One region of the Ketobacter alkanivorans genome, then DNA from elsewhere that is predicted to be linked to it. Evidence: predicted binding sites of a transcription regulator. Region 1 holds the regulator's gene; the other holds the start of a gene.

Region 1 (3,967 bases):
AGCGACCGCTGATTACGACCAGCTTCATGGCATATTACCTTTATACGGGAGTGACGAGGGCATCGTAGATGCTATCGGATGAATGTGCATTGCGCAGTGTGTTGCGGCGTGTTTCATCGTTAAACATGGCGGCGATTTTGGCGAGAACATTAAGATGTTCTTCATGCGCATCTTGCGGCACCAATAACACAAACAGCATGTCCACGGGTTCGTGATCAATGGAGTCGAAATCCACGCCACTTTCGAGTTTGATGAAGGCACCTATAACGTTGTTGCAATGCTGTGCACGGCAATGGGGGATGGCGATGCCTTTGCCCAGGCCTGTGCTGCCAAGCTTTTCCCTTGATATAAGACTGTCGAACAATTCGTTGGGGTCCAGTTCGGGGTACTGCTGGGCAATAAGCCCAGCAGCGGTTTCCAGAACTTTCTTTTTGCTGCCGCCAGGTACGTCTTCAAAAACCCGTTGCGGACTGATGATTTCAGCAAGTTCCATCGTTATCAATTAACCTTATTACAACCTTTGGAGTTAATCGCCTTGTTTACCAGCTCTTGGATTTTTCTTTGTGCTTCAGCACTTGGCGATCAAGTTTGTCGGTCATCATGTCGATGGCCGCATACATGTCTTCGGATTCGGCGTTGGCAAACAGGTCAGCGCCTTTTACATGAATTTTTGCTTCGGCTTTTTGTCGGTTCTTTTCGACACTCAGGATGGCTTGGATGCTGGTGATGTCGTCGGTATGGCGTTCGAGTTTTTGCATTTTATCGGCAACGTAGTCTTTCAGTGCGTCCGTAACGTCTACGTGATGTCCGCTGATATTGATTTGCATAGGCCACTCCTTAATCGTGGTTTGTTTTACTGCAACCCATTGGCTGGCGCGTTTGGGTTTGGTATAGCATCGGCCAGAAGGGCACCGATGATGTTCAACTCTGTATTCTATGACCAGAGGTCAAACCAATCGTTTCCTTTCATTGGAAGGGGGAATCATCATAGCCTCGCGGTATTTGGCGATCGTGCGCCGGGCAACCTTGATGTCCTGTTCCTCCAGTATGTTGGCAATTTTACTGTCGCTCAACGGTTTTTTTGGATTTTCTGCTGCAACCAGCTTCTTGATAATGGCGCGAATGGCGGTGGATGAACATTCGCCCCCCGAGGCAGTGCTGACGTGGCTGGAGAAGAAGTATTTCAGCTCAAATATGCCGCGGGGCGTATGCATGAATTTCTGTGTGGTTACTCGGGAGATGGTGGATTCGTGCATGCCTACGGCTTCGGCAATGTCGTGTAAAACCAATGGCTTCATGGACTCTTCGCCCTCTTCCAGAAAGCCGATCTGATATTCGACGATCTTGGTGGCTACTTTCAGCAGGGTTTCGTTACGGCTTTGTAAACTTTTGATAAACCAGCGGGCTTCCTGCAGGTTGTTTTTGAGGAAGGTGTTGTCGCTGCTGTTGTCGGCCCGCTGTATCAGGGAGGCGTAGCCACTGTTTACTCGCAGGCGGGGGGTGGCCTCCGGGTTCAGTTCTACTCGCCAGCGGCCTTTGTCTTTGCTGACAATGACATCGGGGATGACGTATTGGGTGTCATCGGATTCAATGCTGCTGCCTGGGTAGGGGTTCAGGGCCTGGATCAGCTCGATGGCGGCTTTTAAACGGGTTTCTGATAGCTTGCCCTTGCGCATGATGGTGGCAAAGTCGCGAGAGCCGAGGGCATCCAGAAACATTTCCACGACCAAAATAGCGTCTTCTCGGGTTGGGTCGCCTTTTGGCTCCTGTTTGAGCTGGATCAGCAGGCATTCCCGCAGGTCTCGGGCGGCCACACCGGGGGGATCAAATTGTTGAATGCGGTGCAGTACGGCCAGCACTTCTTCCAGTGAGATGGCGCTGCCGTCGTCGCCTTCTTCGGGTTCCAGTTGGATGCCCATGGCTTCCAGTTCGGCCTGCTGCAGGCGTACCAGGTCTGCCACTACGTCCTGCTGGGCGAGTACGCCGTCGCGGATGTCCTCTACGGATTGGGTGAGATAGCCTTTGGCATTGACGCCTTCAATGATGGCCATGGCGATCATGCGGTCCATGTCGGACATGTTGGTCAGGTTCAGCTGCCACATCAAGGAGTCATAGATTGATTCCGGGGCGCTGTTACGGCTGTCATAGTCGAAGTCATCGTCGTCGAAGCTGGTGCTGCCACCGGAACCTGCGGTGCCGTCGTATAAGGTATCCCAGTCGCTGTCCACGGGCAGCTCGCCGGGCATTTCTTTGCCTTCCAGGTCGACGGGGGCATCTTCGTTGGTGGTTGAGCTGGCTTCACTGCTGTCGCTGGACTGGGAAAAGTCCACGACAGGTTCTTTTTCGTTGGTGGTTTCGGTGCTTTTGTCGCTGGTATTTTGTTCGCTTGTGTCGCCGCTGTCGTTATCCGATCCTGACTCATCCACATCAAGTAGGGGGTTGGACTCCAGTGCTTCCTGAATTTCGGTTTGCAGATCCAGCGTGGAGAGCTGTAGCAAGCGTATGGCCTGCTGCAGCTGGGGCGTCATAGTAAGGTGTTGACCAATTTTGAGCTGTAAGGTTGGTTTCATTGATACCTAATTCAACTTCTTCAACGACCAGTTTTAGTGGGGTGTCACGGCCTTGTTGACGTTTTAGGCAGCCAATTATTGGCCTGTTTTCAACAGCTTAGTTGGGCCGTATTTCAACTGCGATGCTTTAATTGTAAGAGCAGTCAGCCCGCAAAGCAATTTACATGCCTGAAATTACTTAGAACTTTTACATATGAAATTGGTTGCCCAGATAAACCTCGCGTACTTTCTGGTTTTGCAGGATGAGTGAGGGCTCACCTTCGGCGATAATATGGCCCTCACTGACGATAAAGGCTTTCTCGCAAATGTCGAGGGTGTCCCGCACGTTGTGGTCGGTGATCAGTACGCCCAAGCCGCGATCCCGCAGATGGCTGATAATCTGTTTAATATCCGCAACGGAAATGGGGTCGACCCCGGCGAAGGGCTCATCCAGCAGGATGAAGGCGGGGTCGGTGGCCAGTGCCCGTGCGATTTCTACCCGGCGGCGCTCACCACCGGACAGGGCCATACCCTGGGATTCGGCAATGTGGCCAATGTGGAACTCCGCCAGCAGTTCGTCCAGTTTGGCCTGGCGCTGCTTTTTGTTCAGGTCTTTGCGTGTTTCCAGAATCGCCATGATGTTCTCTTTTACCTTGAGGCGGCGAAAGATGGAGGCTTCCTGGGGCAAGTAGCCGATGCCTTTGGCGGCGCGCCCGTGCATGGGCAGGTGGGTGATTTCGGTATCGTCTATCACGATGCGGCCTTTGTCTTGGGGGACTATGCCGATGATCATGTAGAAACAGGTGGTCTTACCGGCACCGTTAGGGCCCAGTAGCCCGACGATCTGGCCACTTTCGATGGTGATGGAGACATCTTCCACCACGGCGCGACCTTTGTAGCTTTTGGCTAGATTGGATGCTGTCAGGCGGCTCATGATGCAGGTATGGCCTTTTCTGTTGGGGCGGGAGCAGGCGCTGTTTGCGGTGCAGGCTCTGCCGCCGATGGCAGAATCATTTCCACTCGGCCTTTTATGTCGCCGGGCTGGTGATCCTGGGTCTGTCCCAGTGCTTGCAAGCGCTGGCTTTGGATTTCGTAAACGATCTCTTCGCCGCGAAAGATGTTTTCGCCTTGCACGATGGAAGCCTTGCGTTTTAGCAGGAGTTTCTGATCGCGCACCATGTAATCGATGTTTTTGGCTTTGGCGATGACTTCCGCCTGGTTGGGCTCGGGTACCTGTGAGAACAGGGCGGGATCACCTTCAGCCATAACGATATCCACTTTGCCGTTTTCGGTTCTGATTTTCAGGGAGTCGGCAGCGATGCGAAGGGTGCCCTGAGTCAATACCACGTTGCCGGTGTAGAGTGCGGTGCCGTCTTTTTCGTCAATTACGGCGGTGTCTGCGACAATTTTCAGCGGCT
Region 2 (3,967 bases), 1.6 Mb from region 1:
GATGTCGTGAAAGATTTCCGTGCTGCCCGTTCTATTATCGGCTTGGTACCGCAAGAGCTTTCCACCGACGCGTTCGAGAGCGTATGGAATGCAGTGTCCTTCAGTCGTGGTTTGTACGGCAAGCCGCGCGATGATGCGCACATTGAGAAAGTGCTGAAGGCCTTGTCGCTGTGGGATAAGCGCGGCAACCGTATTATGGAGCTGTCTGGTGGAATGAAACGGCGCGTGCTGATTGCCAAAGCGTTATCACATGAGCCGAAGATTCTGTTTCTGGACGAGCCCACGGCAGGGGTTGATGTTGAACTGCGTCGTGATATGTGGGAGATGGTGCGGGAGCTGCGCAGCCAGGGTGTAACCATCATATTAACCACTCACTACATCGAAGAAGCGGAAGAGATGGCGGATCGAATCGGCGTCATCAATAAAGGCGAATTGGTACTGGTGGAAGAAAAACAGGCGTTGATGCATAAGCTGGGTAAAAAGCAGCTTACCCTTTATTTGCAGCAACCCCTTGAGACGATCCCGGAAGCGCTGGCATCGTATCCGCTGGCACTATCTGATGATGGCAGTAGCCTGACGTACACCTTTGATGTGCAGAGTGAGCAGACCGGTATTGCCGAAGTGCTGCGACGCCTTAACCAGCACGGTATTGATTTTCGGGATCTGCATTCCAGTGAAAGCTCGCTGGAGGAAATATTTGTGAACCTGGTGCACGAATCGAGAAAGGAGCAAGCATGAATTTCTACGCAATTCGAGCCATCTATAAATTTGAAATGGCCCGTACCTGGCGCACGTTGATGCAGAGCATTGCATCACCGGTGCTATCGACGTCACTCTATTTTATCGTGTTTGGTTCAGCCATCGGCTCACGCATGGTGGCCATCGATGGAATCGAATACGGCGCATTTATTATTCCAGGGTTGGTAATGTTTACTCTGCTAACCCAAAGTATTTCCAATGCCTCATTTGGTATCTACTTTCCGCGCTTTTCCGGCACCATATATGAGGTGCTGTCGGCGCCGGTATCCTTTGTAGAAATTGTTATGGGTTACGTGGGGGCGGCTGCCACCAAGTCGCTGATCGTGGGGGCGCTGATTTTAGTGACGGCGCGTTTTTTTGTCGATTATCACATTGATCACCCTGTATGGATGGTGGGTTTTTTGATTCTGACTTCCATTACCTTCAGCCTGTTTGGTTTCATCATCGGCGTGTGGGCGGACAGCTTTGAAAAACTGCAATTGATCCCCCTTATGGTGATTACGCCACTGGCGTTTTTGGGTGGGAGTTTTTACTCCATCAGTATGCTGCCGCCAATCTGGCAAACCATTACGCTGTTTAACCCGGTGGTGTATCTGATCAGTGGCTTTCGCTGGAGTTTTTATGGCGTGGCGGATGTGAATGTGGTGGTCAGTCTGGGGATGACTGCGTTGTTTTTGCTGCTGTGCCTTGGTGCAGTATGGTGGATTTTTAAAACCGGCTATCGCCTGAAAACGTAGTAGCCCGTCACAAACGTAGCCGGTCACAAACTAAGGGGGGTTGAAATTTTCAGCCCCCCTGATCTTACTGCTTGAACGATCTTACTTCTTGCGACGCAGACCCAGACCTAACAGACCCAGGCCCAGCAGTGCCAGTGAAGCAGGCTCTGGTACATTGGCGGCCGGTGGAGGAGGCGTGGGGAATTCGTCGTAAATGTACTCAACGAATACACTACCGGAGAACCAGCTGTCACCATAGGTGCGGCAGCGATCTTCGTCGTCTGCGCAGTTGGTGGTAGCGGCTTCAGTCATGGAGCTGGCTCTCAGCTGCAGGGTATTATCCAGGAAGTAAGTCAACAGGCCGGCATCGGTAGTTGAGAACAAGGTGCCGTTCAGGTAGTTGGTGTAATCAGAATAATGACCGTTGCAATCACCATCGCTGGCGGAGCAGGATACTGACAGCGTACGGCTGGTGCTTGGGTTGTAGCCCAGGTTGGGGCTGTACAGATCCAGGCCGAAGGTGCCGCGAACATAGCCGACACCATAAACGTCGTCTTCGCAGAATGCCCAGCAGTCTGAAGGATCGTATACAGAGATGTTGCCCCGTACTACGCCGTTGGTGTTGTAGCTAACAGTAACGCCCGTCAGTACACCCAGGCTGGAATCGAATCCGTTCAGGCTGGTGTAGCCGTAGTTGGTGTTTCGATTATACGTGTTGCCGGTGCTCCAGGCTGTGCTTGTATAAGCAGTACCTGTGTTGAAACTGGATGAATCGGAAATTACCAGAGCTTGGCTCAGGCTTCCGAAGGTCATCATTGCTGCCAGCGCAAAGCCTTGCAGGCAATACTTGACTAGTTGGGTCATGGTTAATACCCCAAATGATTTAAATTGGTCGCAAATTGAAACGAATGAAGTGCTGCGTGCGGCCCGAAGGAAAGATCAGAAACCGGGCAGCTACAACCGAAAATGTGAAGCACGTCACATGCCATGATATAAAACCCTTGGTTTACAGTCGGTTATAAGTATTTCGGGTGGGTTTTTGCATGGGTGTGTAAAGTTTTTCGACGCTTTTTGGTTGTCGGTGGGCCCCATGTATCAATTCAGCAGTCATACTTCCCTGATAGGGGCGTTAACATTTGGCAATTGAAACAATGAGCGCTGATCGCTGCGAAAGCGTCTTTGCCAAGTACAGATCTATCTACTTCGACAATTTGCAGTGTTAACGAAAATCCTCACCAAAGCTGGTTTTGTAGTCGATAAACGCAAGCCCGGTCTCACCAAAATAGAAGGCATCAGCGGCTGCGACCACTACCCGTAATTGGCTTTGGGCGGTTTGCTCACCGGTTAAATCGATTGTCCAGCGGGTGTTGGTGTTGTCGGTAGCGGCAAGGCTTGTGGGTGCGCCCAGTTCATCGCTGTTGGTCACCAGCGCGGCTTTGGCCCCTTGCAACGGATGTTTAGAGCTAAGGCTCAGAGTCATCACATTGACGCCAACCTGCGCAACGCTCAGCTCGATGCTAAAGCCTGCATTTTTAAGCGTGCAGAGCCCGCTGGGGTAGCGACAGTTGGGCAGGGCTACCAGGGAGTAGGATTTACCTGCTTGCGCTTTTTGAGCTTTTTCGCCCACGAATGCGTCGGTGGCAAAATACGCGATGATGGCCAGAATAGGGGCCACAATCATGGCGATAATAATGTGTTTGTTTGCGAGCATGGGGATCTCTTGTTTGGGGTTATCGTGCTTCAGGGCCAATGGTACATCAGCCCGAAAAAAAAGCCCGGATGAATCCGGGCTTTGTTCTTATGCAGGTTGATCAGTGGGCCTGGGCTTCACCGGCTCCAGCTGGCATGCGGATGCTTTCCACCATCTCTTGTACATGCTCTGGCGGAGCCTGGGTCACTCGGGATACTGCAAAAGCAACCACGAAGTTCACCACTGCACCTACGGCACCGAAGGCGTTGGGCTCGATACCCAGGAACCAGTTTTGTGGCAAATCACCCAGGAATGCGGTGCTGGCCACAAACATGATGCCTTTATGCTGAAACACGTAGAGCAAGGTGACGGTGATACCCGCGATCATCCCGGCAATGGCGCCTTCCTTATTCATCCGTTTGCTGAAGATGCCCATCATCAATACCGGGAAGATTGACGATGCGGCCAAGCCGAAGGCCAGCGCCACTGTCCCGGCGGCGAAGTCCGGCGGATTGAAGCCAAGGTAACCCGCCACACCGATGGCACCTGCCATGGCGATACGACTGGCCAGCAGCTCGTTTTTCTCTGAGATGTCGGGCATGAATACCCCTTTGCACAAATCGTGAGAGATGGCCGAGGCAATGGCCAACAACAGGCCCGCCGCAGTGGACAAGGCTGCCGCCAGGCCACCTGCCGCCACCAGGGCGATCACCCAGTTGGGCAGGCGGGCGATTTCAGGGTTGGCCAGCACCATGATGTCGTTATCCACGGTCACCATTTCGTTCACGGTTTTGTCTGCGCT

What was found. Region 1 encodes sigma-54, which starts transcription at its own class of promoters, with help from an activator protein. Its sites were predicted from a motif close to ANTGGCATNNANNTTGCTNT; they were not measured.
Region 2: the regulator sigma-54 is predicted to act here: its motif matches at 2,446-2,465, upstream of Kalk_RS21355 (PEP-CTERM sorting domain-containing protein).

Annotation. Positions count from the first base shown of each region.
Region 1 is NZ_CP022684.1:4,026,401-4,030,367, forward strand. It holds gene rapZ (RNase adapter RapZ) at 1-28, opposite strand, end outside; gene ptsN (PTS IIA-like nitrogen regulatory protein PtsN) at 41-493, opposite strand; gene hpf (ribosome hibernation-promoting factor, HPF/YfiA family) at 540-827, opposite strand; gene Kalk_RS17215 (RNA polymerase factor sigma-54) at 948-2,570, opposite strand; gene lptB (LPS export ABC transporter ATP-binding protein) at 2,758-3,483, opposite strand; gene lptA (lipopolysaccharide transport periplasmic protein LptA) at 3,480-3,967, opposite strand, start outside.
Region 2 is NZ_CP022684.1:2,447,443-2,451,409, reverse strand. It holds gene Kalk_RS10550 (ABC transporter ATP-binding protein) at 1-738, shown strand, start outside; gene Kalk_RS10545 (ABC transporter permease) at 735-1,496, shown strand; gene Kalk_RS21355 (PEP-CTERM sorting domain-containing protein) at 1,578-2,339, opposite strand; gene Kalk_RS10535 (hypothetical protein) at 2,695-3,186, opposite strand; gene Kalk_RS10530 (sodium:solute symporter family protein) at 3,287-3,967, opposite strand, start outside.